3 regions of the Streptomyces sp. NPDC034111 genome follow, and region 3 is predicted to be linked to each of the others. Evidence: predicted binding sites of a transcription regulator. Region 3 holds the regulator's gene; each other region holds the start of a gene.
What was found. The regulator HrcA, encoded in region 3, represses chaperone genes, less so after heat shock. The targets are predictions, from matches to a motif close to TTNGCACTCNGNNNNNCNGAGTGCNAA.
Positions count from the first base shown of each region.

Region 1: a site for HrcA is predicted at 5,408-5,434, ahead of groL (chaperonin GroEL). Genes of this name have one in related genera too.
Region 2: a site for HrcA is predicted at 4,849-4,875, ahead of groES (co-chaperone GroES). Genes of this name have one in related genera too.

Region 1 is NZ_JBVIST010000003.1:422,314-431,932, reverse strand. Features, by position in the region: gene ACZ55A_RS11265 (alpha,alpha-trehalose-phosphate synthase (UDP-forming)) at 93-1,535, opposite strand; gene ACZ55A_RS11260 (glucosyl-3-phosphoglycerate synthase) at 1,639-2,604, opposite strand; SAM riboswitch class I at 2,794-2,938, shown strand; gene thrC (threonine synthase) at 2,956-4,257, shown strand; gene ACZ55A_RS11250 (MoaD/ThiS family protein) at 4,310-4,588, shown strand; gene ACZ55A_RS11245 (cold-shock protein) at 5,062-5,265, shown strand; gene groL (chaperonin GroEL) at 5,562-7,184, shown strand; gene ACZ55A_RS11235 (hypothetical protein) at 7,377-7,595, opposite strand; gene ACZ55A_RS11230 (hypothetical protein) at 7,592-8,068, opposite strand; gene ACZ55A_RS11225 (hypothetical protein) at 8,340-8,786, shown strand; gene ACZ55A_RS11220 (sensor histidine kinase) at 8,792-9,619, opposite strand, start outside.
Region 2 is NZ_JBVIST010000004.1:404,386-414,004, forward strand. Features, by position in the region: partial or broken gene ACZ55A_RS13830 (DUF2264 domain-containing protein) at 1-642, opposite strand, end outside; gene ACZ55A_RS13835 (hydroxyacid dehydrogenase) at 683-1,729, shown strand; gene ACZ55A_RS13840 (ester cyclase) at 1,818-2,510, shown strand; gene groL (chaperonin GroEL) at 2,632-4,260, opposite strand; gene groES (co-chaperone GroES) at 4,394-4,702, opposite strand; gene ACZ55A_RS13855 (FtsW/RodA/SpoVE family cell cycle protein) at 5,165-6,565, shown strand; gene ACZ55A_RS13860 (THUMP-like domain-containing protein) at 6,587-7,780, shown strand; gene ACZ55A_RS13865 (hypothetical protein) at 7,788-8,153, opposite strand; gene tsaD (tRNA (adenosine(37)-N6)-threonylcarbamoyltransferase complex transferase subunit TsaD) at 8,261-9,394, opposite strand; gene rimI (ribosomal protein S18-alanine N-acetyltransferase) at 9,400-9,619, opposite strand, start outside.
Region 3 is NZ_JBVIST010000001.1:1,005,679-1,015,297, reverse strand. Features, by position in the region: gene ACZ55A_RS04530 (SpoIIE family protein phosphatase) at 1-1,810, shown strand, start outside; gene hemW (radical SAM family heme chaperone HemW) at 1,899-3,131, shown strand; gene ACZ55A_RS04520 (DUF3097 domain-containing protein) at 3,209-4,042, opposite strand; gene ACZ55A_RS04515 (MBL fold metallo-hydrolase) at 4,102-4,839, opposite strand; gene hrcA (heat-inducible transcriptional repressor HrcA) at 5,035-6,051, shown strand; gene dnaJ (molecular chaperone DnaJ) at 6,052-7,188, shown strand; gene ACZ55A_RS04500 (nitronate monooxygenase) at 7,446-8,534, shown strand; gene ACZ55A_RS04495 (16S rRNA (uracil(1498)-N(3))-methyltransferase) at 8,531-9,274, shown strand; gene ACZ55A_RS04490 (OsmC family protein) at 9,412-9,619, opposite strand, start outside.

The DNA of each region.
Region 1 (9,619 bases), on a different contig from region 3:
CCCCGCTACGAAGTACCGGCATACTGCGCCGCGATCTCGTCGCTGGTGGTCAGCCACACGCCTCCGGGGTCCGGGAGGTCTCGGCAGCCGGTTCAGTCCTCCACCAGTGCCCGCAGCTGCCGCAGGAACCACTGCGCGGGCGGCAGCGCGGTGGCGGCCGCCGCCAGTCGCTCCGTGCGCTCGGCGCGCTCCCCGGCGTCCATCGACAGCGCCTCGTGCAGCGCCTGTGCGGTGCCGGTGATGTCGTACGGATTGACCGTCAGGGCGTCGTCGCCCAGTTCCTCGTGCGCGCCGGCCTCCCGTGACAGCACGAGCGCGCAGCCGTGCTCGGAGACCACCGGGATCTCCTTCGCGACGAGGTTCATCCCGTCCCGGATCGGATTGACCAGTGCCACGTCCGCCAGCCGGTACGCGGCCAGCGACCGCGCGAAGTCGTCCCGCACATGCAGTTCGACCGGACGCCAGTCGGTCGTCCCGTACTCGGCGTTGATCTCCTCGGCGACGCGGCCGACCTCCTCGGTGTACTCCCGGTAGACCGGCAGGTCCTGGCGCGAGGGGTACGCGAACGCCACATGCACCACCCGCTCGCGCCACTCCGGACGGTCCGCCAGCAGTTGCCGGTAGGCGAGCAGCCCCCGCACGATGTTCTTCGACAGCTCCGTGCGGTCCACCCGGACGATGGTCTTGCGCGCCGTGCCGCCCGGCCCGGTGCCGATCTGCTCGCGCAGCGTGGCCAGCCGCTCGGCGACGTCCGCCCGCCGTGAGCGCTCCCGCAGGAACGCGGCGTCCGCGCCGAGCCCGTACACCCCGACCCGGGTGCCGCCGGTGCCGCCGGTCACCGCGGTGCAGCACGCGCTGAACGCCTCCGCCCAGCGGTACGTCAGGAACCCGAGCCGGTCGGCGCCGAGCATCCCGCGCAGCAGCTGATCGGCGATGTCGTCCGGCAGTATCCGGAAGTACTCCGGCGGTGCCCATGGTGTGTGCGAGAAGTGCGCGATCCGTACGTCGGGCCGCAGTGCCCGCAGCATGCCTGGCACCAGCGCCAGGTGGTAGTCCTGCACCAGCACCGCCGCGCCCTCGGCGGCCTCGTCGGCGAGTGCCTGTGCGAAGGCCTGGTTGTACGTCTCGTACGACGCCCACTGCGCACGGAACTCCGCACCGAAGGCCGGCTCCAGCGGTGTCTGGTAGAGCATGTGGTGGACGAACCACAGCACCGAGTTCGCGATGCCGTTGTAGGCCTCGGCATGCACCTGGGCCGGAATGTCCAGCATCCGGACGCGCTGCCCACCGGTGTCACCCGGGTCCAGCGCACCCCCGGTCCGCCGCACCGCCTCCCGGTCGCCGTCCCCCAGCGCGGCGCACACCCACACCGCGTCGGTCTCCGGCCCGATCGCCGACAGCCCGGACACCAGCCCCCCACCGCCCCGCTTGGCGACCAGCGCCCCGCCCTCCCCCAGGGCGTACGACACCGGCCCGCGGTTGGACGCGACAAGAACCTGGGCACCTGCCTGGACCACATTGCGCTCGGAGACCATGACGCGACATTAACCCGCAACAGATCCGTGCAAACGTACGGAGACGGGCCCTGGGCCCTGCCCGAGGACGACTGCGACGCCTGGGAGGGGAAGTCGGCGCGGCTCAGGCCGCGCGGCGGGCCGTGTACTCGGGGATTTCGGTCATCGGGGGGCGTTCCTCGGTGTCGACGTCCGTGGTGCGGGGGACGAAGCCGGTTTCGCCGCGGTCGAACTGGGTGAGCCGGGGACGGACCAAGTGGCCGCGGGTCAGGCGGAGTTGGGCGGTGCGGTAGATGGCGGCGGCCATTCGGCCGAGGGCCTGGCCGTCCTGGTGGCGGTGTTTGCGTACGCCGACGTCCACCTGGGCGAGGGCGTCCAGGCCGACGGTGTGCAGGGCGTCGACGAGCAGGCCGAGCTCGACGCCGTAGCCGACGGGGAAGGGCAGTCGCTCCAGGAGGGTGCGCCGGGCGGCGTACTCGCCGCCCAGGGGCTGGACGAAGCCGGCCAGCTGCGGCCAGTGGAGGTTGAGCAGGGGGCGGGCCACCAGCTCGGTGACCCGGCCGCCCTGGCCGGCGGCGGCGCCCTGGGCGCCGCCCGTCTCCAGCGGGCGGTCGTACATCGCCTTGACGAACTGGATGCCGGGGTCGGTCAGCAGCGGGCCGACGATCCCGGAGACGAAGGTGGCGGAGAATTCGCGCAGGTCGGCATCGACGAAGCAGATGATGTCGCCGGTGGTGACCAGAAGGGAGCGCCACAGCACCTCGCCCTTGCCGGGCAGTGCGGGCAGCCGGGGCAGGATGCTGTCGCGGTGCACGACCCGGGCGCCGGCCGCCGCCGCGACCTCGGCGGTGCGGTCGGTGGAGCCGGAGTCCAGCACCACCAGCTCGTCGACCAGGGGGGCGGCGTCGGTCATCAGCTCGGCGCGGATCGTGGCGACGATCGCGCCGACCGTGGCCTCCTCGTCGAGTGCGGGCAGTACGACGCTGACCGTACGGCCCGTCTGGCGCTTCGCCTCCAGCAGCTGCTCCAGCGGGCGGTCCGCGGCGGACCAGGAGCGGCTGCTCAGCCAGCGCTCCACCTCTTCCAGCACGTCTACGACTCCTCGGTGGCCGCCCGGGCGGCGGACGGTACGTGTTCCATCGGGTTGTGATCCATCTCGCGGTGCGGACGACTATCTCAACTGTCAGCCCCTTCGGTTACAGTCTTGAACAACGCGGATGACCGTCGCATGTCGGGGTCACCGCGCCATAAACGCCTGGGTTTCGGCCCAGCGCCATACCGCTCATCCAGAGGGGCAGAGGGATACGGCCCGTTGAAGCCCCGGCAACCCTCCAGCCGGTCTCCGCGTACAGCGCGCGAGGCTCCCGGCTAGGGAAGGTGCCAAATCCGTCTCGCGACGAGATGCGCCGCGAGGAAGATGAGGAGAAAGGGCCTCGCCTCCATGGCTGTGCACAGCACCGAAGTCACCGAAACCGCCGCGAACGCTCCCACCGTCGCCCTGGGCCCCGCCGTCGCGCTGTCCTGCCGGGAGTGTGGTGAGCGCTTCGATCTGGGTCCGATCTTCGCCTGCGCGAGCTGTTTCGGGCCGCTCGAAGTCGCCTACGACCTGCCGAGCGGCGACCCCGAGCGCCTGAAGAAGCAGATCGAGGCCGGTCCGGACAACATCTGGCGCTACGCACCGCTGCTGCCCGTCCCCGCCGACGTGGCCGACAAGCCGAACCTCAACCCCGGCTTCACCAAGCTCGTCAAGGCCGACCGGCTCGCCGCCGAGCTGGGCGTCACCGGCGGTCTCTACGTCAAGGACGACTCCGGCAACCCGACGCACTCCTTCAAGGACCGCGTCGTCGCGATCGCCGTCGAGGCCGCCCGTGCCTTCGGTTTCACGACCCTGTCCTGCTCCTCCACCGGCAACCTCGCCGGTGCGGTCGGCGCCGCGGCCCGCCGGGCCGGCTTCAAGTCCTGTGTCTTCATCCCGCACGACCTGGAGGCCGGCAAGGTCGTCATGGCCGCGGTCTACGGCGGTGACCTGGTCGGCATCGAGGGCAACTACGACGACGTCAACCGCTTCTGCTCGGAGCTCATCGGCGATCCGCTGGGCGAGGGCTGGGGCTTCGTCAACGTCAATCTGCGCCCCTACTACGGCGAGGGCTCCAAGACCCTGGCATACGAGATCTGTGAGCAGCTGGGCTGGCGGCTGCCGGACCAGATCGTCGTCCCGATCGCGTCCGGCTCGCAGCTGACGAAGATCGACAAGGGGCTCAAGGAGCTGATCGCCCTCGGCCTGGTCGAGGACAAGCCGTACAAGATCTTCGGTGCCCAGGCGGAGGGCTGCTCGCCGGTGTCGACGGCGTTCAAGGCCGGGCACGATGTGGTGCGCCCCCAGAAGCCGAACACCATCGCCAAGTCGCTGGCGATCGGCAACCCGGCCGACGGCCCGTATGTGCTGGACATCGCGCGCCGTACGGGCGGTGCGGTCGAGGACGTCAACGACGAGCAGGTGGTCGACGCGATCAAGCTGCTGGCGCGGACGGAGGGCATCTTCGCGGAGACCGCGGGCGGGGTGACCGTCGGCGTGACCAAGAAGCTGATCGAGGAGGGTCTGCTCGACCCGTCCCTGACCACCGTTGTCCTCAATACGGGTGACGGTCTCAAGACGCTGGACGCCGTTGCGCCGACCACCGGGCCCACGGCCACGATCCGGCCGAACCTGGATGCGTTCCGCGCGGCCGGCCTGGCCGGCTGAGCCGCAGCGCCCGAACCCGTAGACCCGTAACCCCTGTCCGGAAGGCAGAACCATGAGCGTCAAGGTCCGCATCCCCACCATCCTCCGTACGTACACCGGTGGCGAGGCCGAGGTCACCGCCGAGGGTGCGACCCTCTCCGAGGTGATCGCCGACCTGGAGAAGAACCACCAGGGCATCGCGGCCCGTGTGCTGGACGACGCCGGCAAGCTGCGCCGCTTCGTGAACGTCTACGTCAACGACGACGACGTCCGTTTCGAGCAGGGCCTCGAGACGCCGACCCCGGACGGTGCGGGCGTCTCGATCATTCCGGCGGTCGCCGGAGGCTGCTGAACGGTTCCGAACGGCGCCGAACGACTGAACGGCCGCCGAGTAGGCACTGATTTGCGCCATCTCTTTCCCCGCTTGACCGGAATTGCCCCGTCCACCGAAAATCGGACGGGGCAATTCCGTTTTGTTAAAGGGGATACTATTGGGGTGATCCCCCTCCGGATATCTCCGTATGCATGCCGAACGCATAGGACACCGGGGCGAGTTGTGTCCAAAGTGTGTGCGGGATTTGTCGCTTAGGTGCGCTATGCCCGGCCCGACTTGCCCTGGGGAAACGGGATTTCACCGCATATTGCCGATTCTCCGGCGCCAGAATTCTCGTCCGATTGACCTGTTGCTCTGGGCATCGGTGCAGATACATTCAGCGGCGGTCGACGCGTTCCGGCGCACACCCCACGGGCCATTCGCGGGGTGAGGTCTGACCCGGGTCCGCGGAGTGCGGTCCTGCGCAAGGGCCAGTAATAGGGGAGTTAGGCATGGCTCAGGGCACCGTCAAGTGGTTCAACGCGGAGAAGGGGTACGGCTTCATCGCGGTCGACGGTGGTGCGGATGTATTCGTCCACTACAGCGCGATCCAGATGGACGGCTACCGCACCCTTGAGGAGGGCCAGCGGGTCGAGTTCGAGATCTCGCAGGGCCAGAAGGGGCCGCAGGCGGACATGGTCCGGGTGGCCGGCTGAGGCGCCGACCGACTGCTGCGTTGTGGAGGCCCGTACCCCTGAGGGGGGTACGGGCCTTCTGCCGTCCGCGCGCGCGTCAGCCGCGCGGGTGGGGCAGCCACGGGCGCTTGCACTCGCACCCCGCGAGTGCTAATCATTGGCGTTAGCACTCTCCGAGTGAGAGTGACAAAGAAGGACCGGGTCGGTGAGGCCCGCAGGCCGGGTGGGGCAAGGAACCACACGGGTTTGCAGGTCGTCCGTCGCGGGCGCCAGCGCGGTCCGGAGCAATCCACCCCAGTCCGGGAGGACCACTTCACATGGCCAAGATCATCGCGTTCGACGAGGAGGCACGGCGCGGTCTCGAGCGCGGGATGAACCAGCTCGCCGACGCCGTCAAGGTCACCCTCGGCCCCAAGGGCCGCAACGTCGTCCTCGAGAAGAAGTGGGGCGCCCCCACGATCACCAACGATGGTGTCTCCATCGCCAAGGAGATCGAGCTCGAGGACCCGTACGAGAAGATCGGCGCCGAGCTGGTCAAGGAGGTCGCGAAGAAGACGGACGACGTCGCCGGTGACGGCACGACGACCGCGACCGTCCTGGCCCAGGCCCTGGTCCGCGAGGGCCTGCGCAACGTCGCCGCCGGTGCCAACCCGATGGCCCTCAAGCGCGGTATCGAGAAGGCCGTCGAGGCCGTCTCCGCCGCCCTGCTGGAGCAGGCCAAGGACGTGGAGACCAAGGAGCAGATCGCTTCGACCGCCTCCATCTCCGCCGCCGACACCCAGATCGGCGAGCTGATCGCCGAGGCCATGGACAAGGTCGGCAAGGAAGGCGTCATCACCGTCGAGGAGTCCCAGACCTTCGGTCTGGAGCTGGAGCTCACCGAGGGTATGCGCTTCGACAAGGGCTACATCTCGGCGTACTTCGCCACCGACATGGAGCGTATGGAGGCGTCGCTCGACGACCCGTACATCCTGATCGTCAACTCCAAGATCGGCAACGTGAAGGACCTGCTGCCGCTCCTGGAGAAGGTCATGCAGTCCGGCAAGCCGCTGCTGATCATCGCCGAGGACGTCGAGGGCGAGGCCCTGTCGACCCTGGTCGTCAACAAGATCCGTGGCACCTTCAAGTCCGTCGCCGTCAAGGCCCCGGGCTTCGGTGACCGCCGCAAGGCCATGCTCGGTGACATCGCCATCCTCACCGGTGGCACCGTCATCTCCGAGGAGGTCGGCCTCAAGCTGGAGAACGCCGGTCTCGACCTGCTCGGCCGCGCCCGCAAGGTCGTCATCACCAAGGACGAGACCACCATCGTCGACGGTGCCGGTGACAGCGACCAGGTCCAGGGCCGCGTCAACCAGATCCGCGCCGAGATCGAGAACAGCGACTCGGACTACGACCGCGAGAAGCTCCAGGAGCGTCTGGCGAAGCTGGCCGGCGGCGTGGCCGTCATCAAGGCCGGTGCCGCCACCGAGGTCGAGCTCAAGGAGCGCAAGCACCGCATCGAGGACGCCGTTCGCAACGCGAAGGCGGCCGTCGAGGAGGGCATCGTCGCCGGCGGTGGCGTGGCCCTGCTCCAGGCCACCTCGGTCTTCGAGAAGATCGAGCTGGAGGGCGACGAGGCCACCGGTGCCGCGGCTGTGAAGCTGGCCCTGGAGGCCCCGCTGAAGCAGATCTCGGTCAACGCCGGTCTCGAGGGCGGCGTCGTGGTGGAGAAGGTGCGCAACCTGGCCGTCGGCCACGGTCTGAACGCCGCCACCGGCGAGTACGTCGACATGGTCGCCGAGGGCATCATCGACCCGGCCAAGGTCACCCGCTCCGCGCTCCAGAACGCCGCCTCCATCGCGGCGCTCTTCCTCACCACCGAGGCCGTCATCGCCGACAAGCCGGAGAAGGCCGCCGCGGCCGCTCCGGGCGGTATGCCGGGCGGTGACATGGACTTCTGATCCTCCGGATCAGAGCGCTGATCCTCCCGGATCACGTGTCCACACGTACGTCGGGGCGGCACCCTCCTCCCAGGGGGTGCCGCCCCGGCGGCGTTTCTGCGCGGGCGTTTCTGCGCAGGTCTTGAGGGGCACACGGCTGTTCACCGGTGCTCCGGGGCGGGGGTGGGATGCCCCGCCTCCCTCAGCGGCTCCTCACCACGGGTCGTCGGCAGCGTCGGAGTCGGCCGTGTCCGCCGCCTTCTCGGCGTCCTCGACCTTCTTCTTCATCTGCTCCTCCTGGCCGGACGAAGACCCGGGCGACGAAGAGCCGGGTGACGGCTGCCCGGAGTGGCCCGAACAGCCGGTGGCCGCCAGGACCGGTACCGCGACCGCCGCGGTCAGCAGCAGCGCGGCGCGCCGGGAGCCTCTCATGAGCCGTTGCCTTCCGCGCCGTTGCCCTTGCTGTCCTTGGTGCCCTTGCTGCCCTTGGTGTCCTTCTTCGCGCACCAGGCCGCGACGGCCTTGAGGTCGACGCGCCGCCGGGTGAGGTCGGGCTTCAGCTCCTTGCGGTGGGTGAGCCGGTCCTGGAGGAATATGGCGACCTCGTCGTGGTGCCTGTCGCGGGCGTTCTTCACGCGCTGCTCCAGCCGCGCGATCGAACCGCGGGTGTGCACACCGCCGTTGAGCCGGGTGAGCGCCCGGTCGATGCGCTTCTCCAGCCTGGGCACGCGGGCGCAGATGCCCTTGCCCCCGGTGTGCCGCTGCTGGCCCGAGGTCGCCGTGGCGGGGGAGGCGCCCGGGCTGTCGGCGGCCGCGGCGTCGGCCGGCGCCGCGGTGGTCAGCAGGGAACCGGCGAGCGCGAGTGAGGCGAGGACCCCTGCCACTGCGGTCTTGGGACGCTGCATGGTGGTGCTCCCTTCTAGGGGCGGATGGGTGCGGCCGCGTCCGCCCCACGGGACGCGGACGGGCCGGCTGCCGCAGAACGTAGGAGCGTTCTTTGTGGAGAGCTTGTGGGCCGCCGGACCGGGCGCCCCGCCTTCCGCGGAGGAAGGGGACGGGGGCGGCGGCACAGGGAATCCACAAGGAGCGCTTCTACGCTCCGGGTTGTCGCGCCCCGGAGACGTCGTGCCTGGGCGCCCAACCCCTGGAGTCACAGTGGAATGCGGTGGTTTCCTCATGCCGGACGAGCGCTCCTGTACGGTCCTGCCCGCCACCCTCACCACCGGCGAGCCCGGTGAGCTGCGGCTGCCCCTCAGCGGCTGGCTGCTGCGGGTGGCCCGGGGCTCCGCGGGGCGGCCGGCCCTGGAGGTGCACGGACCGGCCGGGCTGGTCGATGTGTCCGTTCTGAGCACGCTCAGCGTCTCCCCGCTCAGGGGCGGCCGGCACAGCGGCCGTTCGCCGCGGCGCTGGTCGCTGGCGTGGGGGCAGCTGCCGCCCGGTGCCGATGTCGTCGAGGTGGCCTTCCGGGGGTGGCGGCGCGGTCTGAGCGTCCAGGGGTGCGTACTCGCCGATGCGTTCTGGGTCGCCGAGGCCGGCGACCGGTTCCGCTCGGTGACGTGCACCGCGGGCACCACCCGCCGCACGGTGCGCGTGGTCAGGGAGCCCCGGGCCCGGGAGGGGTGATCCGGTCAGTGTTCCGGCGGCTCCCCGGGCAGGCCCCGTGCCGGGAACTCGCTCAACCAGTCGCGGCGCAGCGGCAGTTCCAGGGTGCGGGTGTCGGTCTCCGCATCGCCGAGCCGGGGCAGTCGCACCTCGAAGCGGGCGCCGGGCCCCTGTGGCCGTTCCATGATCCGTACCGTGCCGCGGTGCAGTGCGATCTGCTGGGCCACCAGGGTCAGGCCGAGCCCCGAGCCCGGGCTGTCCGCGCGCCGGTGGAACCGCTGGAAGACCTGCTCGCGTTCCTCCGGCGCGATGCCCGGACCGGCGTCGTCCACGGTGAGTACGGCGACCGGGTCGCCCGGCCGGCCGCTCGGCCGCAGTGTCACCTCGACCCCGGCCGGTGTGCCCGGCCGGCTGCCGTGGACCACCGCGTTGCGGAGCAGGTTGTCGACCGCCATCCGCAGGCCCGGTTCCCAGGCGTGCAGCCGCAGTCCGGGGGTGAGGCGGGGGGTGAGCCGTACGCCGGGGTGGTGCCGTTGCAGGTCGGCCACCGCCGCCGCGACGAGGTCGCCCAGGTCCACCACGCCGAAGGCGTCGGCCTCCACCAGGTCGCCCTGGGCGAGCGCCCGGAGCGCGATCAGCATCCCCATCAGGCGCTGGTGCCCGGCGTGCAGGTCGTCGAGGACTTCGGCGCGGTCGGCCGGGTCGAGGTCCGGGTGGTCGGTGAGGATGTCCAGGTTGGTCTGCATGCCCATCAGTGGCGTGCGCAGTTCGTGCGAGGCGGTCGCGGAGAAGGCGCGGGCGGTGGCCAGTGCCTCCTGGGTCCGTGCCGCCTGCTCGTCGTAGCGGGCCAGTAC
Region 2 (9,619 bases), on a different contig from region 3:
CCAGCCGGCGCCCCCGTACCAGTCCTCGATGCGGGTCAGCGCGCGGTCGACGGCGGCCCGGGCGCGTACCGGTTCGATGCCCGCGTCGAACAGGAAGCCGCCGACGGTGAGGCCGAAGAGCCACCAGTTGTTGTCGACGGGGGACGGCCCGAGGGCGGGCAGCAGCCAGTCGGTGAGGCGCGTGCGGGTGGGCCCGTCGAGGGTGTCCCAGAGCCAGGGGCGGGTCAGCCGCAGGCCCAGGGCGAGTGAGGCGGCTTCCACGTAGGCCTGGCGGATGGTGTCGATTCGGGGCCAGGAGTCGGGGTCGGCGGTGGTCAACTCCCTTGCGGTGGTGGGCTTCCGGGTTCCCGAGGCCAGCCCTTCGGCATAGCGCGGGAGGTGGGCGTGCGGATCGTGGCCGTTGCTGCCGGCGACCCGGAGCGCGGCGAGCAGGAACGTCCGGGCGAAGCCTTCGAGGCCGTCGGAGCGGGGGCCGGAGCAGCTGGGGCGAGGGCCGGGGAGGGTGAGCAGGCCGTGCCGTGGGGAGAAGTGGGGGCGGGTGGCACACAGCAGACCGTCGGCCGTGGCCTCCCAGTGGGCGCGGGTCCAGCCGGTGCAGGGGCTGAGCCTGCGGTCCTCGGGCGGGAGGGGGAAGGAACGCACTCGGGTATCTCTTCCCCACCAACCGTCAAGGGAAGCTCATATGGCCACACCAGCCCCCACGGGAAGGCCCCCCGGAAAGCGGCCCGCCCTGCTGCTGTCGATGGGCCCCGGTATCGCCGACCGGCTCCTCGATGCCCGCCACCACACCCGCCTCGCCGCGCTGGTCCGCACCGACTCCCGCCTCGTCGCCCACGAGCTGGCCGACCCCACCCCCGCCGTCGCCGCCGCCCTCGCCGACGCCGAAGTGCTCCTCACCTGCTGGGGCGCGCCCCCGCTCACCGACCGGGTCCTGGAAGCGGCGCCCCGGCTCCGCGCCGTCGTCCACGCCGCCGGATCGGTCAAACACCACATCACCGACGCCTGTTGGGAACGCGGTATCGCCGTCACCTCGACGGCTTCCGTCAATGCGCTGCCCGTCGCCGAATACACCCTCGCCGCGATCCTCTTCGCCAACAAGCGCGTACTGCACTCCGCTCAGCGCTACCGCACCCTGCGCGCCCCGCACGACTGGCAGCAGGAGCTCGCCGGCGCCGGCAACTACCGCCGCACCGTCGGCATCATCGGCGCCTCCCGCATCGGCCGCCGGGTCATCGAACTGCTGCGGCCGTTCGATCTGCGCGTCCTGCTGTACGACCCGTACGTGGACGCCGCCGAGGCCGGCCGGCTGGGCGCGACGCCGGTCCCCCTCGGCACCCTCTGCGCCGACAGCGACATCGTCAGCGTGCACGCTCCCCAGCTGCCCGCCACCCACCACATGCTGGGCGCCCGCGAACTCGCGCTGATGCCGGACGGCGCCACCCTCATCAACACCGCCCGCGGCTCGCTCATCGACGAAACGGCCCTGCTTGCCGAGCTGGTGACCGGCCGTCTCCACGCAGTCCTGGACGTCACCGATCCCGAACTGCCGCCCCCCGACTCCCCGTTGTACGACCTCCCGAACGTCCTACTCACCCCGCATATCGCCGGCTCCCTGGGCGGCGAACTCCACCGCATGGCCGACCGGGCGCTCGACGAGGTGGCGCGGTTCGCGTCCGGCCTGCCCTTCACGGACCCGGTGCACCCGGCGGACCGGAACCGCTCGGCCTGACACCGTCAAGAGCCGCATTCCTCACTAAGATGGACGTATCGATGCATCTTGACCCCGCGCATCGCGCCCAGCCCATAAGGGAGGCGCCATGAAATTCGTACAAATAATCGACTACAAGACCGAGCGGCCCGAGGGCATGAACGCGCTCATGGACAAGTGGGTCGAACAGACCAAGGGCAAGCGGACCGCCACCCACAGCCTCATCGGCAAGGACCGGACCGACGCGTCCCACTACGTCGAGATCGTCGAATTTCCTTCGCACGAAGAGGCGGTGAAGAACTCCCAGCTGCCGGAGACCGACCGGATCTTCCGGGAGATGACCGAGCTCTGCGACGGAATGCCGTCGTTCACCGACCTCGACGTGGTCCGGGACGAACAGTTGAACACCGCAACTGCCCGCCGGTTCTTCCACGAGATCGCCGTCGGGGGCAACCTCAACGCCATCGACGAGGTGTTCGCGGCCGACTACCGGGACCACGACATCATCAAGGAGGAGGAGACCACGGTCGGGTCCGACGTCATCCGCGGCGACGTCTCCTCCTGGCGGGCCGCCTTCGAATTCACCTTCAACCTCGAAAGCCAGATCGCCGAGGGCGACGACGTTGCTACGCGCTGGACCTGGACCGGCACGCACAAGGGCGCATTCATGGGCATCCAGCCGACCGGCACGGTGTGCACCATGACCGGGGTGACGACCTTCCGGTTCCACGACGGAAAGATCCAGGAAGGCTGGTGGCACTACGACCTCATACGCCTGATGCGGCAGCTCGGCGCGCTCTGACCAGGCCATCGAGACAGCAGACGGCAAAGCGGAAGGCCCCTGTTCCCGTCGCTCACGAGCGGGAACAGGGGCCTTTCTGCCGGTTACCCGGCCGACTGCACGGCTACCCGGCGGCTATGCGTCAGTGCGCGTGGCCGTGACCGTGGCCGTGACCGGCCTCGGCCTCTTCCTCGGCCGGCTTCTCGACGACCAGGGTCTCGGTCGTGAGCAGCAGCGAGGCGATCGAGGCGGCGTTCTCCAGGGCGGAGCGGGTGACCTTGACCGGGTCGATGACGCCGGCCTTGACCAGGTCGCCGTACTCGCCGGTGGCGGCGTTGAAGCCCTGGCCCTTGTCCTGCTCGGCGACCTTGGCGGTGATCACGTAGCCCTCGAGGCCCGCGTTCTCCGCGATCCAGCGCAGCGGCTCGACGACGGCGCGGCGGACGACGGCGACACCGGTGGCCTCGTCGCCCTCCTTGCCGAGGGAGCCCTCCAGCACCTTGGCGGCGTGGACCAGCGCGGAGCCACCACCGGAGACGATGCCCTCCTCGACCGCGGCGCGGGTCGCGGAGATGGCGTCCTCCAGACGGTGCTTCTTCTCCTTGAGCTCGACCTCGGTGGCCGCACCCACACGGATGACGCAGACGCCACCGGCGAGCTTGGCGAGGCGCTCCTGGAGCTTCTCGCGGTCCCAGTCGGAGTCGGTGGTCTCGATCTCGCCCTTGATCTGGGCGACGCGACCGGCGACGTCCTCGGCCTTGCCGCCACCGTCGACGATCGTGGTGTCGTCCTTGGTGACGGTCACGCGGCGGGCGGTGCCCAGCACGTCCAGACCGGCCTGGTCGAGCTTGAGGCCGACCTCCTCGGCGATGACGGTGGCACCGGTGAGGGTGGCCATGTCGCCGAGCATCGCCTTGCGGCGGTCACCGAAGCCGGGGGCCTTGACGGCCACCGCGTTGAAGGTGCCGCGGATCTTGTTGACGACGAGGGTGGAGAGCGCCTCGCCCTCGACGTCCTCGGCGATGATCAGCAGCGGCTTGGAGCCACCCGCCTGGATGACCTTCTCCAGCAGCGGCAGCAGGTCCTGGATCGAGGCGATCTTGCCCTGGTGGATCAGGATGTACGGGTCCTCGAGGACGGCCTCCATACGCTCCTGGTCGGTGACCATGTACGGCGAGAGGTAGCCCTTGTCGAAGGCCATGCCCTCGGTGAAGTCCAGCTCCAGACCGAAGGTGTTGGACTCCTCGACGGTGATCACACCGTCCTTGCCGACCTTGTCCATGGCCTCGGCGATCAGCTCACCGACCTGCTTGTCCTGCGCGGACAGGCCGGCCACGGCGGCGATGTCGGCCTTGTCGTCGATCGGACGGGCGACCGCGAGGAGCTCATCGGAGACGGCCTTGACCGCGGCGTCGATGCCCTTCTTCAGGGCGGCCGGGGAAGCACCCGCGGCGACGTTGCGCAGGCCCTCGCGGACCAGCGCCTGGGCCAGCACGGTGGCGGTGGTGGTGCCGTCACCCGCGATGTCGTTGGTCTTGGTCGCCACCTCCTTGACGAGCTGGGCGCCCAGGTTCTCGTACGGGTCGTCGACCTCGACCTCACGGGCGATGGTGACACCGTCGTTGGTGATGGTGGGGGCGCCGAACTTCTTGTCGATGACGACGTTGCGGCCCTTGGGGCCGATCGTCACCTTGACCGTGTCGGCAAGCTTGTTGACGCCGCGCTCAAGGGCGCGACGGGCGTCCTCGTCGAACTTCAGGATCTTCGCCATGGGTTGCTTCAAGTCCTCTCATTGCGATCCTCGGCACGCAGTGGGGACCGCTGTCTCAAACGGAACTGCGCCCCTGCCCCGGGTTGTTTAGACGCGGGAACCAGGGGCGCAGATCACGGCAATTCCGGGTGAATTACTTCTCGACGATCGCGAGCACGTCGCGAGCCGAGAGAACGAGGTACTCCTCGTTGTTGTACTTCACCTCGGTGCCGCCGTACTTGCTGTAGAGAACGACGTCGCCGACGGTGACGTCGAGCTCGACGCGCTTGCCGTCCTCGATGCGGCCCGGGCCCACGGCCAGGACGACGCCCTCCTGGGGCTTCTCCTTGGCGGTGTCCGGAATGACCAGGCCCGAGGCCGTGGTCTGCTCGGCGTCGAGCGGCTGGACCACAATGCGGTCCTCAAGCGGCTTGATGGCAACCTTGGAGCTGGCGGTCGTCACGATCCGACCTCCCCCTTCGGAGATCTCACGGGGTTAACTGTCTGAGGTGGCGACCAGGTGGATCCGTCGTCGCGGGTGCCGGACCTGCCCGTCGCTGTGTCTGGCACTCCCCGGTGGAGAGTGCCAACGCTGAGACTATGACGCGGTTAGCACTCGGTCAAGCGGAGTGCCAGCGCGCCGGTGCCCGTTCTGCGACGCCGGTTGACGGACCGCGGCAACCGCCCGGCCGTCAGGGCGTGTTCCCTGCCAAATCGGACACACCTTCCGGTTTTCTCGCAACCAGGCCACCAGCTGCCTCGTCTACCTCCCCGACTGCCCGGTCCGTGAACCGCACCCGGGCATGTCTTATGGATCAGCCCGGATCGCCCGCGGCCTTGACCATCGATGGCGGAGGAACCCGTGCGTGGACTGACCAGCGCTCTCCGGAAGGCCCGGGAGCGGGAGAGCGACGTCGAACGCACCATGACGTTCGCCGCGCTCGCCCAGGCTCCGGACCGCCGCCGGACCGAGGCCTGGCTGCTCGCGCTCGTCGTCCTGATCGCGGTCTTCGGGTACGCCTACACCGGTCTGTCGATGACCGCCCGGCTGCCCGGCGGGCTGGCCGGCTTCGCGGTGAGCATGCTCTTCGTGGCGCTGGTGCCGCATCTGGTCCTGCGCCGCTTCGCGCCGCGCGCCGATCCCCTGATCCTGCCGCTGGCGACGCTGCTGACCGGGGTCGGTCTGGTGCTGCTGCACCGGCTGGACCTCACCTACGCCCAGGACCCCCGGCTGAAGATCGCCGAGGCGGCGAGCGGCCAGCTGGTGTGGACGGTCATCGGGGTGGCGGTCTGCATCGTCATCCTGCTGGTGCTGCGCGATCACCGCATCCTTCAGCGCTACATCTATCTGACGATGGTGGTCGCGCTGGTGCTGCTGATGGCGCCGGCGTTCTTCGGCGCGGACATGTACGGCGCCAAGCGCTGGATTCTGCTCGGGCCGCTGTCGCTCCAGCCCGGCGAGTTCGTGAAGATCATGATCTCGGTGTTCTTCGCGGGCTATCTGACCGTCAACCGTGATGCGCTGGCGCTGGCCGGACGCCGGGTGATGGGCATCCAGCTGCCCCCGGGCCGGCAGCTGGGGCCGATCTTCACGATCTGGGCGATCAGCCTGCTGGTGCTGATCTTCGAGCGGGACCTGGGCACCTCGCTGATCTTCTTCGGCGTCTTCGTGATCATGCTCTACATGGCCACCGACCGCACCAGCTGGGTGATCTGCGGTCTGCTGATGGCCACCGTCGGCGCGGCCGTCGTCGGCTCCCTCGAACCGCATGTCCACGGCCGGGTCACCGCCTGGCTGGACCCGATGCGGGCCTTCACCGCGGAGGGCCGGGCGGAGCACATGTCCGACCAGCTCGGCCAGGCGCTGTTCAGCTTCGCCAGCGGCGGCGTCGGCGGCAGCGGCCTGGGCCAGGGCCACCCCGAACTGATCGGCTTCGCCGGCAACAGCGACTTCATCCTCACCACCGTCGGCGAGGAGCTGGGCCTGGCCGGGGTGATGGCCGTACTGATGCTGTACGTGCTGCTGGCGCAGCGCGGACTACGGGTGGGACTGAGCGCCCGCGACCCGTTCGGCAAGCTGCTCGCGGTCGGGCTCGCCGGGGCGCTGCTGCTCCAGGTCTTCGTCGTCGCCGGCGGGGTCACCGGCCTGATCCCGCTGACCGGCAAGGCGCTGCCCTTCCTGGCCAAGGGCGGCTCGTCACTCGTCGCCAACTGGGTGATGGTGGCGCTGCTGCTGCGGATCAGCGACCATGCGCAGCGCCGCCGGGAGCCGGAGGGCGCGGGCGGCAGCCGCCCCCGCCGCCGGCGCGGCCGCCGGGCGTCGTAGCGGCCCCCGCGCTGGCCCACAATGGTGCAGGTGACCGACCTCGACACCTTCTCCGCGCTGCTCGCCCCCGAGGGGCAGGCACTGCTGGCCGCACTGCGTGATTACGACCCCGCGGACGAGCTCGCGACCGCCACCCGGCTGCGCCGCGACCACCCCGCGCCGCTGGTCTCCGCCGCCCTCGGCCAGGCCCGGCTGCGGCAGCGCGCGGCCGCGAAGTTCGGGGCGGACGCCCAGCGGATGTACTTCACGCCGCACGGCGTCGAGCAGTCCACCCGCACCACGGTCGCCGCCCACCGCGCCGCCCGGCTCGCCGCGCTGGGCGTCGGTACGCTGGCCGACCTGTGCTGCGGCATCGGCGGGGACGCGCTGGCGCTGGCACGGGCCGGGATCCGGGTACTGGCCGTCGACCGCGACCCGCTGGCCTGCGCGGCGGCGCGGGCGAACGCCGAGGCGCTGGGTCTGGACGGGCTGATCGAGGTGCGCTGCACGGACGTCACGGAGGTCGACACCGCCGGGTATGACGCGGTGTTCGTCGATCCGGCGCGGCGGAGCAAAGTGCGGGGCGGGAGGATCTTCGACCCGGAGGCGTACTCGCCGCCGCTGTCCTGGGCCGTCGAGGCGGCCCGTACGGCCCCGTTCGCGGCGCTGAAGATCGCGCCGGGGGTGCCGCACGAGGCGCTGCCCGAGGACGCCGAGACGGAGTGGATCTCCGACGGGGGCGAGGTCAAGGAGGCGGTGCTGTGGTTCGGCACCCGGCCGGGCGCCCGCCGCGCCACGCTCCTGCCGGCCGGTGACTCACTGCTCGGCGCCGGCCTGCCGGACCCCGAGCCCGGCCCCGTGGGCAGCTATCTGTACGAGCCGGACGGGGCCGTGATCCGCGCCCACCTCGTCGCGGAGGCCGCCGCCGGTCTCGACGCCCGTCTCATCGACCCGACCATCGCCTACCTCACCTCCGATGCGCTGCGCCCGACGCCGTACGCCACCGCCTACGAGATCACCGATGTCCTGCCGTTCAACGTCAAGAAGCTCAGGGCGCTGCTGCGCGAGCGCGAGGTCGGCATCGCGGTGATCAAGAAGCGGGGCTCCGCGGTCGAGCCGGAGGAGCTGCGCAAGAAGCTGAAGCTGGGCGGCGGCCGCAACTCGGTGACGGTCTTCCTCACCCGGGTCGCGGGCGCGCCGACGATGCTGCTGGGGCACCCGGCGGACGCCTGCTGACGGGTGCTCAGGCCAGGTCGGTGAGGTCCTCGGCGTAGATCTGCGAGAGCGGCTGCGGGCCGATGTACTGCTGGCAGGTGCACTGGCCGGCTTCGTACTGGACCGGCTTGTGGTCGGCGTCCCAGGCGACCGCGAACTCCACCAGCTCATGACACTTGCCCTTTTTGTCATGCTTGGCGAGGTGGTGGGTGCAGCCACACACCGGCTCCGGCGGCTTCTGGGCGGCCTCCAGCGCCTGCCGCTCCAGCCGGGCGGACTCCAGGCGCTCCATCTTGCGCTCATGGCGGGTGCGCAGGGCCGTACGGGCGGTGTCGGCGACCTTCGCGAATCCGCCCGCCATGAAGAAGATGAAGACCCACCAGAACCAGTCCACAGCCTGCCGCCTCCCCACGCGCGCCCCCGGTGCCGCTCCAGGGTAAGACCTCTGGGCGGCCGCCGGGCCGGAGGGAGGTGCGGTTGTCACCGATCCTCAGAAGCTGCTCACTGGTAGAGGTTCTGCTTGCTCATCTCGTGGACGTGATCATGGCCGTGGTCGTGACCGTGACCGTGGTGATCGGGGTCCTGCGCGGGCACATGCGGTTCGGTGACCGGCAGCGAGGAGTCCGCGGAGAGGTCCCAGGCGGAGGCCGCGCGACCGCGCGCCACCATCTCCGCGCCCAGGGCCGCCACCATCGCCCCGTTGTCGGTGCACAGCTTGGGCCGCGGCACCCGCAGGGTGATACCGGCGTCCTCGCAGCGGCGCTCGGCCATCGCCCGCAGCCGGGAGTTGGCCGCGACCCCACCGCCGATCATCAGATGCTCGACCCCGTTGTCCTTGCAGGCCCGTACGGCCTTACGGGTCAGCACATCCACCACGGCCTCCTGGAAGGACGCCGAGACATCCGCCACCGGGACCTCCTCGCCGGCCGCCCGCTTGGCCTCGATCCAGCGGGCCACCGCCGTCTTCAGACCGGAGAAGGAGAAGTCGTAGACCGGGTCGCGGGGGCCGGTGAGCCCGCGCGGGAAGCGGATCGCGTCGGGGTTGCCCTCGCGGGCGTAGCGGTCGATGACCGGGCCGCCCGGGAAGCCGAGGTGCAGCACCCGCGCGATCTTGTCGAAGGCCTCGCCGGCCGCGTCGTCGATCGTCGAGCCCAGCGGGCGGACGTCGGCGGTGATGTCGGGCGCCAGCAGCAGGGAGGAGTGACCGCCGGAGACCAGCAGGGCCATCGTCGGCTCGGGCAGCGGGCCGTGCTCCAGCTGGTCGACGCAGATGTGCGAGGCGAGGTGGTTGACGCCGTAGAGCGGCTTGCCGAGGGCGTAGGCGTACGCCTTGGCGGCCGAGACGCCGACCAGCAGCGCACCGGCCAGGCCGGGCCCCGCGGTGACCGCGATGCCGTCCAGATCGCTCGCCGCGACCCCGGCCTCCTTCAGCGCCCGCTGGATGGTGGGCACCATCGCCTCCAGGTGGGCCCGGGAGGCCACCTCCGGCACCACACCGCCGAAGCGGGCGTGCTCGTCGACGCTGGAGGCGACCGCGTCGGCGAGCAGGGTGTGGCCGCGGACGATGCCGACACCGGTCTCGTCGCAGGAGGTCTCGATGCCGAGGACGAGCGGTCCGCCGCGTGAGTCAGCCATGATTCTCAAGTTCCTTGTACGGAGGGTGCTTCGGAGGAGGTCTGGGTGGTGCGGCGCATCACGAGGGCGTCGTGGTTGCCGGGCTGGTAGTAGCCGCGGCGGAAGCCGATCGGCTCGAAGCCGAAGCGCTCGTAGAGGCGCTGGGCGCGGAGGTTGTCGACGCGGACCTCCAGCAGCACCTCGTGGCACTCGAAGTCCGTTGCGGCGCCGAGGAGTTCGGTCAGC
Region 3 (9,619 bases):
GCTGCTGGTCAGCGAGTTGGTGACCAATGCGGTGGTGCACGCGGGCACCACCGTCGAACTGTGCTGCCGGCTGGACCCGGCGCCCGAGCAGGGCGACAGCGGCGAGCCCGGACCGGCTCCCCGCCCCGCCGTCGTCATCGAGGTCTCCGACCGCCACCCCACCCAGCCGGTCCGCGCCCGGGCCGAGAGCGCCCCCTCCGAGTGCGCGGCGGCCGAAGGCTCCGCCTCCGAGAGCGGCGGCCGCGGCCTCCGGCTGATCAGCGCGGTCGCCGAATCCTGGGGGATCACCTACCGCCGGGCGATGAAGACCGTATGGTTCCGGCTGCCCGTGGAGGCCCCGGGCGCGATGACGGAACCCGAGACCGGCTACGACGCGCAGCTGCTGGAGCGCGAACTGCGGGCGGCCGAGCTCCTGGCCCCCGCCCCGCGCCGTACCGTCCGCCCCGAGGCCGGCGCGGGCCGGGTCGACAACGGCGCCCTGTCCTTCCTCGCCGAGGCCTCCGACCTGCTCTCCGGACAGCTCGACGCCGATCAAGTCGCCTCCCTCGCCGCCCAGTTGATCGTGCCGCGGCTCGCCGACTGGTGCGCGGTGTGGCTCTACGACGGCGACGCCGGCGCACCCGGCCGGGGCATCGCGGCCAACGGTGAGGAGCAGCACCTCGCCCGCGTCTGGCACAGCAGCGAGAGCCGGATCGATTCACTCCGTACGGCGCTGGAGAAACAGCCGCCGGAGCGGCAGGGCGACGCCGCGCCCCGCAGCACGCCCACCACGGCCCCTTGGCCCTGGCCGCACGAACCCGGCGGCTGTGAGCAGGGCGGCGCGGCGCTGGCCTGCCCCCTGGTCGCCGGCGGTCGCCGGCTCGGCACACTGCTCCTCGGCCGCGGCGGGCTGCTGCGCTTCCCCGGTGAAGTGGTCGGCCTGCTCGAGGACCTGGGCCGCCGGGTCGCCCGCGCCGTGGCCACCGCCCGCGCGTACAGCCGTCAGGAGCGGATCAGCCAGGTGCTCCAGCGCCGGCTGCTGCCCCCGGGGCGGGCGCAGGTGCCCGGGGTCGAGTCGGCGGTGGTCTATGAGCCGCGCGAGGGCGCCTGGGCGGGCGGCGACTTCTGGGACCTGTTCGACGCGGGGGACGGCCGGTGGTGCTTCGCCCTCGGCGACGTGTGCGGCAGCGGGCCCGAGGCGGCCGCGGTGACCGGGCTGGCCCGGCCGGTGCTGCGGCTGCTGGCCCGCGACGGCTTCGGCGTCGCCGACGTCCTCGACCGGCTCAACAAGACCATGGCCCGGGAGGCCGCGGACTCGGTCGCGGCGGTCGCGGCCGCGGTGGCGGCGGCCGGAGCCGGGGCGGAGGCGCCGGTGGAGATCCGCGAGGAGGGCGAACAGGCCCGCTTCCTCTCCCTCCTCTACGGCGAGATCGTCCCCTACCCCGGCGGCTTCGGCGGCGCCCGCTGCACCCTCGCCAGCGCCGGCCACCCGCTGCCGCTCGTCCTGGGCACCGACGGCACGGTCCGGGTCGTGGCGGCCCCGCAGATGCTGCTCGGGGTGGTCGAGGACGCGACATACGTCAGCGAATCGTTTGACCTCCGCCCCGGCGAGACCCTGCTGTGCGTCACCGACGGGGTCACCGAGCGCCGCTCCGGCCGCCGGCTCTTCGACGACGAGGACGGCCTGGCCACGGCCCTCGCCGCCGGCGCCGGTCTGGGCGCCACCGCCCTCGCCGACCACATCCGTCACACCGTCCACGCCTTCGACCCGACCCCGCCCGACGACGACCTGGCGCTGCTGGTCCTCCAGGCGGCGGGCGGCCCCACCTAGGGCTCGCTTCCCCGGTCTCCGTGGGCCTCCACCGGGGCCACCCTCGGCGGGAACCGCCCTGCCCGCCGCATGACGGACAATGGTTCCCATGCCTTCCGCACTGCCTGATGGTGAGCCGATGCCCGAGGACGGGGCGCTGCCCCGTCATGCCCTGGCGGGGGCGGCCGGGCGGCCCCTCGGCTTCTATCTGCATGTGCCGTACTGCGCGACCCGCTGCGGCTACTGCGACTTCAACACCTACACCGCGAGCGAGCTGCGCGGCTCCGGCGGCGCCCTGGCCTCCCGCGACAACTACGCCGACACCCTCGTCGAGGAGATCCGGCTGGCCCGCAAGGTCCTGGGGGACGACCCGCGCCCGGTCGAGACGGTCTTCGTCGGCGGCGGCACCCCCACCCTCCTTCCCGCCGCCGACCTCGTCCGGATGCTCGCCGCCCTCCGCGACACCTTCGGCCTCGCACCGGACGCCGAGATCACCACCGAGGCCAACCCCGAGTCCGTCGACCCGCGCTACCTCGCCGAGCTGCGCGCGGGCGGCTTCAACCGGGTCTCCTTCGGGATGCAGAGCGCACGGCAGCACGTCCTGAAGATCCTCGACCGTACGCACACCCCCGGCCGCCCCGAGGCCTGCGTCGCCGAGGCCCGCGCGGCCGGCTTCGAGCACGTCAACCTCGACCTGATCTACGGCACCCCCGGTGAGACCGACGACGACTGGCGCGCCTCCCTCGACGCCGCCCTCGGCGCCGGCCCCGACCACATCTCCGCGTACGCGCTGATCGTCGAGGAGGGCACCCAGCTCGCCCGCCGGATCCGCCGCGGCGAGGTCCCGATGACCGACGACGATGTGCACGCCGACCGCTACCTCATCGCCGACGAACGCCTCACCGCGGCCGGCTTCACCTGGTACGAGGTCTCCAACTGGGCCACCACCGAAGCCGCCCGCTGCCGCCACAACGAGCTGTACTGGACCGGCGCCGACTGGTGGGGCGCCGGCCCCGGCGCCCACAGCCACGTCGGCGGCGTCCGCTGGTGGAACGTGAAGCACCCCGGCGCCTACGCCCAGGCCCTCGGCGACGGCCGCTCCCCGGGCGCCGGCCGCGAACTGCTGGCCGACGAGGACCGGCGGGTCGAACGGATCCTGCTGGAGCTGCGGTTGTCGGACGGCTGCCCGCTGGAGCTCCTGACCCCCGCCGGCACCCGCGCGGCCGAGCGCGCCCTGGCGGACGGGCTCCTGGAGGCCGGGCCCTACGGCCGCGGCCGGGCCGTGCTGACACTCCGGGGGCGGCTGCTGGCCGACGCGGTGGTGCGGGACTTGGTGGACTGATCAATCGGCTGCGTGCCCTCAGCGTCAACGCTCTCGGCAGCACGGCGGAAGGTGAGGGGTTCGGCACCCTCCCCGCGTCAAACACCACCGCCAACCGTAACGAAGTCGATCAACTCCTCCACCCGCCCCAGCAACGCCGGCTCCAGGTCCTTGTACGTCCGCACGCACGACAGGATCCGCTGCCATGCCGCGCCGGTGTTCTCCGGCCAGCCCAGGGCCCGGCAGACGCCCGTCTTCCAGTCCTGGCCGTGCGGCACGGACGGCCAGGCCGCGATACCGGCCGACGACGGCTTCACCGCTTCCCAGATGTCGATGTACGGGTGGCCGACGACCAGGACGTCCGCACCGGTCACCTCGGCCGCGATCCGGGACTCCTTCGAGCCGGGCACCAGATGGTCGACGAGGACGCCCAGACGGGCGTCCGGGCCGGGTGAGAAGCTGCGGACGATCGCCGGGAGGTCGTCGATGCCCTCCAGGTACTCCACGACGACGCCCTCGATGCGCAGGTCGTCGCCCCATACCCGCTCGACGAGCTCCGCGTCGTGCCGGCCCTCCACGTAAATGCGCCCGGCGCGTGCGACCCGGGCGCGGGCGCCGGGAACCGCGAGCGAGCCGGAGGCCGTACGGGCGGGGCCGCCCGGCGCCGGACGGCTCTGCGGGCGTACGAGGGTGATCACCTTGCCTTCCAGGAGGAAGCCGCGCGGAGCCATGGGGAAGACGCGGTGTTTGCCGAAGCGGTCCTCCAGGGTGACCGTCGGCCCCTCGGCGCTCTTCTCGCAGCGGATCACCGCGCCACAGAAGCCCGTGGTCACCTCCTCGACGACCAGATCGGGGTCGGCCGGTACCTCGGGGGCGGGCGACTGCTTCTTCCAGGGCGGAGTGAGGTCGGGGCTGTAGCGCTTGCTCTGCATGGGGCCTGTTCTGTTCTGGTCGGAGGGACGGGCAGGGCTCAGGAATACCGGAACGGCGGTCAGGAGGGCGGAGCGACACCGAAACGCACGGCCAGGGCGTCGCGCTGGGTGCGGACGAAGGCGGCGTCCACCACGGCGCCGTGGCCGGGGACGTACAAGGCGTCCTCGCCGCCGAGCGCCAGCAGCCGGTCCAGGGCCGCGGGCCACTGCTGGGGCAGCGCGTCCGGGCCCGCCTGCGGCTCGCCGGACTCCTCGACCAGGTCGCCGCAGAAGACGATCTCAGGGGCGCCGTGCCGGCCGGGCACCAGGACCGCCAGGTCGTGGGCGCTGTGGCCCGGGCCGACATTGGCGAGCAGCACCTGCCGGTCGCCGAGGTCGACGGTCAGCTGACCGTGCACATGGTGGTGCGGGACGACCAGCAGATCGGTGGCCTCGGCGGCGAGGTCCCGTTCGACACCGTGCCGCATCGCGGAGTGCCGCAGTTCGTCCTTGCTGCGGCGCAGCAACTCGCCCAGGCCGGCCGCGCCGAACACCTCGACGCCCGCGAAGGCGGCGGTGCCCAGCACATGATCGAAATGCGGGTGGGTCAGCGCGACATGCGTCACGTCCCGGCCCAGCACGCCGCGGATCGCCCGGCGCAGATCCGCGCCGTCACGGATGGTCGCACCGGTGTCGACGATCATGACGCCGGCCGACCCCTCGATCACGCCGATCGTCTCGTCCCAGCCCGGCATCCGGCGCCTGGCGACACCGTCACCGAGCTGTTCCCACCCGGCCTCTTCCCAAGCAGTGCGCATACCGAGACGCTAGCTCCCTCGCGATAGCGTTGCCCGGCAGATCGCCCGAACACGGTCATCCGAGGGGTGCTGCGCGGGGTCGCCCTTGCCGTGGCCGTGCTACCCGGCCGTACACTGGCTCCGGGTCTGGCACTCGGCCCATGTGAGTGCCAGGAGTTACGAGACGGCGGGACGGCCGGACTGGAGGTGCGCAGGATGCTCAGTGAACGCAGGCTCGAAGTGCTGCGCGCCATCGTCCAGGACTACGTCGGGACGGAGGAGCCGGTCGGCTCCAAGGCGCTCACCGAGCGCCATCAGCTCGGGGTCTCCCCGGCCACCATTCGCAACGACATGGCGGCCCTGGAGGACGAGGGCTACATCGCCCAGCCGCACACGAGCGCCGGGCGGATCCCGACGGACAAGGGCTATCGCCTCTTCGTCGACCGGCTGGCGGGCGTCAAGCCGCTGTCCAGCCCCGAGCGACGGGCGATCCAGAACTTCCTGGACGGTGCCGTGGACCTCGACGACGTCGTGGGCCGTACGGTCCGTCTGCTGGCCCAGCTGACCCGGCAGGTCGCGGTCGTGCAGTACCCGTCCCTGACGCGGTCCACGGTCCGGCACGTCGAGTTGCTGGCGCTCGCCCCGGCCCGGCTGATGCTCGTACTCATCACCGATACCGGACGCGTCGAGCAGCGGCTGATCGACTGCCAGGCGCCGTTCGCCGAGACCTCCCTGGCGGATCTGCGGGCGCGGCTCAACAGCCGGGTCGTGGGGCGCCGTTTCACGGATGTGCCTCAGTTGGTGCAGGATCTTCCGGAGTCCTTCGAGCAGGACGACCGAGGCACGGTCTCGACAGTGCTGTCGGTGTTGCTGGAGACTCTGGTGGAGGAGACCGAAGAGCGGCTGATGATCGGCGGTACCGCCAATCTCACCCGCTTCGGACACGATTTCCCCCTGACCATCCGCCCGGTGCTGGAGGCCCTTGAGGAGCATGTGGTGCTGCTCAAGCTGCTCGGAGAGGCCAAGGACTCGGGCATGACCGTACGCATCGGGCATGAGAACGCCCATGAAGGCCTGACGTCGACCTCCGTCGTCACGGTCGGTTACGGTTCGGGCGACGAGGCAGTCGCCAAACTCGGCGTGGTCGGACCGACCCGCATGGACTACCCCGGAACGATGGGAGCGGTACGCGCAGTGGCACGTTACGTCGGACAAATCCTCGCGGAGTCGTAAGTGGCCACGGACTACTACTCGGTCCTCGGCATCAGCCGTGACGCCTCGCAGGACCAGATCAAGAAGGCCTTCCGGCGGCTGGCGCGCGAGCTGCACCCGGACGTGAACCCGGACCCGAAGACCCAGGAGCGGTTCAAGGAGATCAACGCCGCTTACGAGGTCCTGTCGGATCCGCAGAAGAAGCAGGTCTACGACCTCGGCGGCGACCCCCTCTCGCAGGCGGGCGCCGGCCAGGGCGCGGGCGGTTTCGGCGCCGGCTTCGGCAACTTCTCCGACATCATGGACGCGTTCTTCGGCACGGCTTCGCAGCGCGGTCCGCGCTCGCGTACCCGCCGCGGCCAGGACGCCATGATCCGGCTCGATATCGAGCTGAACGAGGCGGCCTTCGGCACGACCAAGGACCTCCAGGTCGACACCGCCGTGGTCTGTACGACCTGTAGCGGCGAGGGCGCGGCGCCGGGGACCTCGGCGCAGACCTGTGACATGTGCCGCGGCCGCGGTGAGGTCTCGCAGGTCACCCGGTCCTTCCTCGGCCAGGTCATGACCTCGCGGCCGTGCCCGCAGTGCCAGGGCTTCGGAACGGTCGTGCCGACGCCGTGCCCCGAGTGCGCGGGCGACGGGCGGATCCGCTCCCGGCGCACGCTGACCGTCAAGATCCCGGCCGGTGTCGACAACGGCACACGTATCCAGCTCGCGGGCGAGGGCGAGGTCGGCCCCGGCGGCGGACCCGCCGGTGATCTCTACGTCGAGATCCATGAGCTGCCGCACCCGGTCTTCCAGCGGCGCGGCGACGATCTGCACTGCACGGTCACCATCCCGATGACGGCGGCGGCGCTGGGCACCAAATGCCCGCTGGAGACGCTGGACGGGATCGAGGAGATCGACGTCCGGCCCGGCACCCAGTCAGGCCAGTCGATCCCGCTGCACCAGCGCGGGGTGACCCATCTGCGTGGCAACGGCCGCGGCGACCTGATCGTCCATGTCGAGGTACAGACACCGACCAAGCTCGACCCGGAGCAGGAGGAGCTGCTGCGCCGGCTCGCCAAGCTCCGCGGCGAGGAACGGCCCACGGGCCAGTTCCAGCCGGGCCAGCAGGGTCTGTTCTCGCGGTTGAAGGATGCGTTCAACGGGCGGTAGCCCGTACGGGCGGCGGTAGTGCGGGCCGGGCGTGCCGTACGGGCGGGCCGGGCGTCTCCGCACGGGCGGGCAGGGTGTCCCCGTACGGGCGACCCGGGGTGGTGAGCCGCGGGAATACCCGTACACGCCCGCCGCGTTGTGGCCCCGCAGGGGGCGTTTGCGTCCCTTACGGGATGTGTTCGCCCACCCCTTAAGTGCCGTACCGGTGCCGAGCCCCTGATGCGGGGGCTCGGCACATCCCGTGACACGATGTGCCCATGCCCACCGCACTGACCGATCTCTGCCGCTACCCGATCGTGCAGGCCCCGATGGCAGGGGGCGGCTCCGGACCCGAGCTGGCCGCCGCCGTCTGCGGCGCCGGCGGTCTCGGCTTCCTCGCCGCCGGCTACAAAACGGCCGACGGCATGTATCAGGAGATCAAACAGCTGCGGTCGCTGACCGACCGGCCCTTCGGCGTCAACCTCTTCATGCCGCAGCCCTCGCTGGCCGACCCCTCCGCCGTCGACGTCTACCGCGAGCAGCTCGCGGGCGAGGCCGCCTGGTACGAGACCGAGCTCGGCGACACCGACGGGCCCAGCGACGACGGCTACGAGGCCAAGCTCGCGATCCTGCGGGAGGACCCGGTGCCGGTGGTGTCCTTCACCTTCGGCTGCCCCTCGCGTGCCGTCCTCGACGCCTTCGCGAAGGTCGGCACGTACACCGTCGTCACGGCCACCACCGCCGCCGAGGCGCAGGCCGCGCAGTGGTCGGGCGCGGACGCGGTGTGTGTGCAGGGCGTGGAGGCCGGCGGTCACCAGGGCACCCACCGGGACGATCCGCACGCGGACGGCACCGGCGCGGCGCTGGGGCTGCTGGCCCTGCTCGGCCAGGTCCGCGAGGCCGTACAGATCCCGGTGATCGCCGCGGGCGGGCTGATGCGCGGTTCGCAGATCGCCGCGGTGCTGGCCGCCGGGGCGACCATGGCGCAGCTGGGCACCGCCTTCCTCGCCACCCCCGAGTCGGGCGCCAACCCGCTCCACAAGCAGGCGCTGACCAACCCCCTGTTCACCCATACGGAATTGACCCGGGCGTTCTCCGGCCGGCCGGCCCGCGGGCTGGTGAACCGCTTCATGCGCGAGCACGGCCCGTACGCCCCGGCCGCCTACCCGGCCGTCCACTACCTCACCTCCACCGTGCGCAAGGCCGCGGCCAAGGCGGGCGATGCGCAGGGCCTCAACCTCTGGGCGGGGCAGGGGCACCGGCTGGCCCGGGAGCTGCCGGCCGCGCAGCTGGTCGACGTCCTGGTGGCCGAAGTGGAGGCGGCACACGCCGCGTTGAGCCGGGCCACCGCGGGCGGCGGCTCATGACCGCCCCCGTATTCCTCGTCGAATCACTGGCGGACGTACGGGCCGGAGGGGCGCTGACCCTGGACGGGCCCGAGGGACGGCACGCGGTGTCGGTGCGCCGGCTGCGGGTCGGTGAGGAGGTCGTGCTGACGGACGGCCGCGGCGCCGGGGCGTTCGGCACGGTCGCCGCCGTCGAGGGCAAGGACCGGCTCACCGTCGACATCGCGGAACTGCGCACCGAGGTTCCGCCGGACCCCACCCTCACCGTCGTCCAGGCGCTCCCCAAGGGCGACCGCGGCGAACTGGCCGTCGAGACGATGACCGAGACCGGGGTGGACGCCATCGTGCCCTGGCCGGCGGCGCGTTGCGTCACCCAGTGGAAGGGCGAGCGGGCCGCCAAGGCGCTGGGCAAATGGCGGGCCACGGCCCGCGAGGCGGGCAAGCAGTCCCGCCGGCTGACCTTCCCACAGGTCACCGACCCGATGACGACCAAGCAGGTGGCCGCGCTGCTCGCCGACGCCGACTTCGCGGCCGTCCTCCACGAGGAGGGCAGCTCCCCGCTCGCCACCGCCGGGCTTCCGCCCACCGGCCGTATCGTGCTCGTCGTCGGCCCCGAGGGCGGTGTCTCCCCGGAGGAGCTCGCCATCTTCGCCGAGGCCGGCGCCACGCCCTACCGCCTGGGTCCGACGGTCCTGCGCACCTCCACGGCAGGCACCGCGGCCACCGCGCTTCTGCTGGGCCGCACGGGCCGCTGGAGCTAGGCCCCAACCTCAGCCACTGACCACCACGATCGTGGCACGGACCACTGACAACGCAGCGGTGCGCCGGCCGGCCCCAAGGGCCCGCCGGCGCACCGCCGTTCACCGTTCAGCCGGCCGGCCGGGGGGCCGGCCTCGGCTCATACCAGTTCCGCGTTCAGCGTGATGTTCTTGACGCCCGCCAGTGCCTGGCTCACCGGGCAGTTCTTCTTGGCGTCCTCGGCCGCCGCCTGGAACTCGTCCTCGGACAGGCCGGGGACGCGGGCCTTGACGGTCAGGGCGATGGCGGTGATGCCCTCACCCGGCTGGAACGTCACATCGGCCTGGGTGTCCAGGGTCTCGACGGTG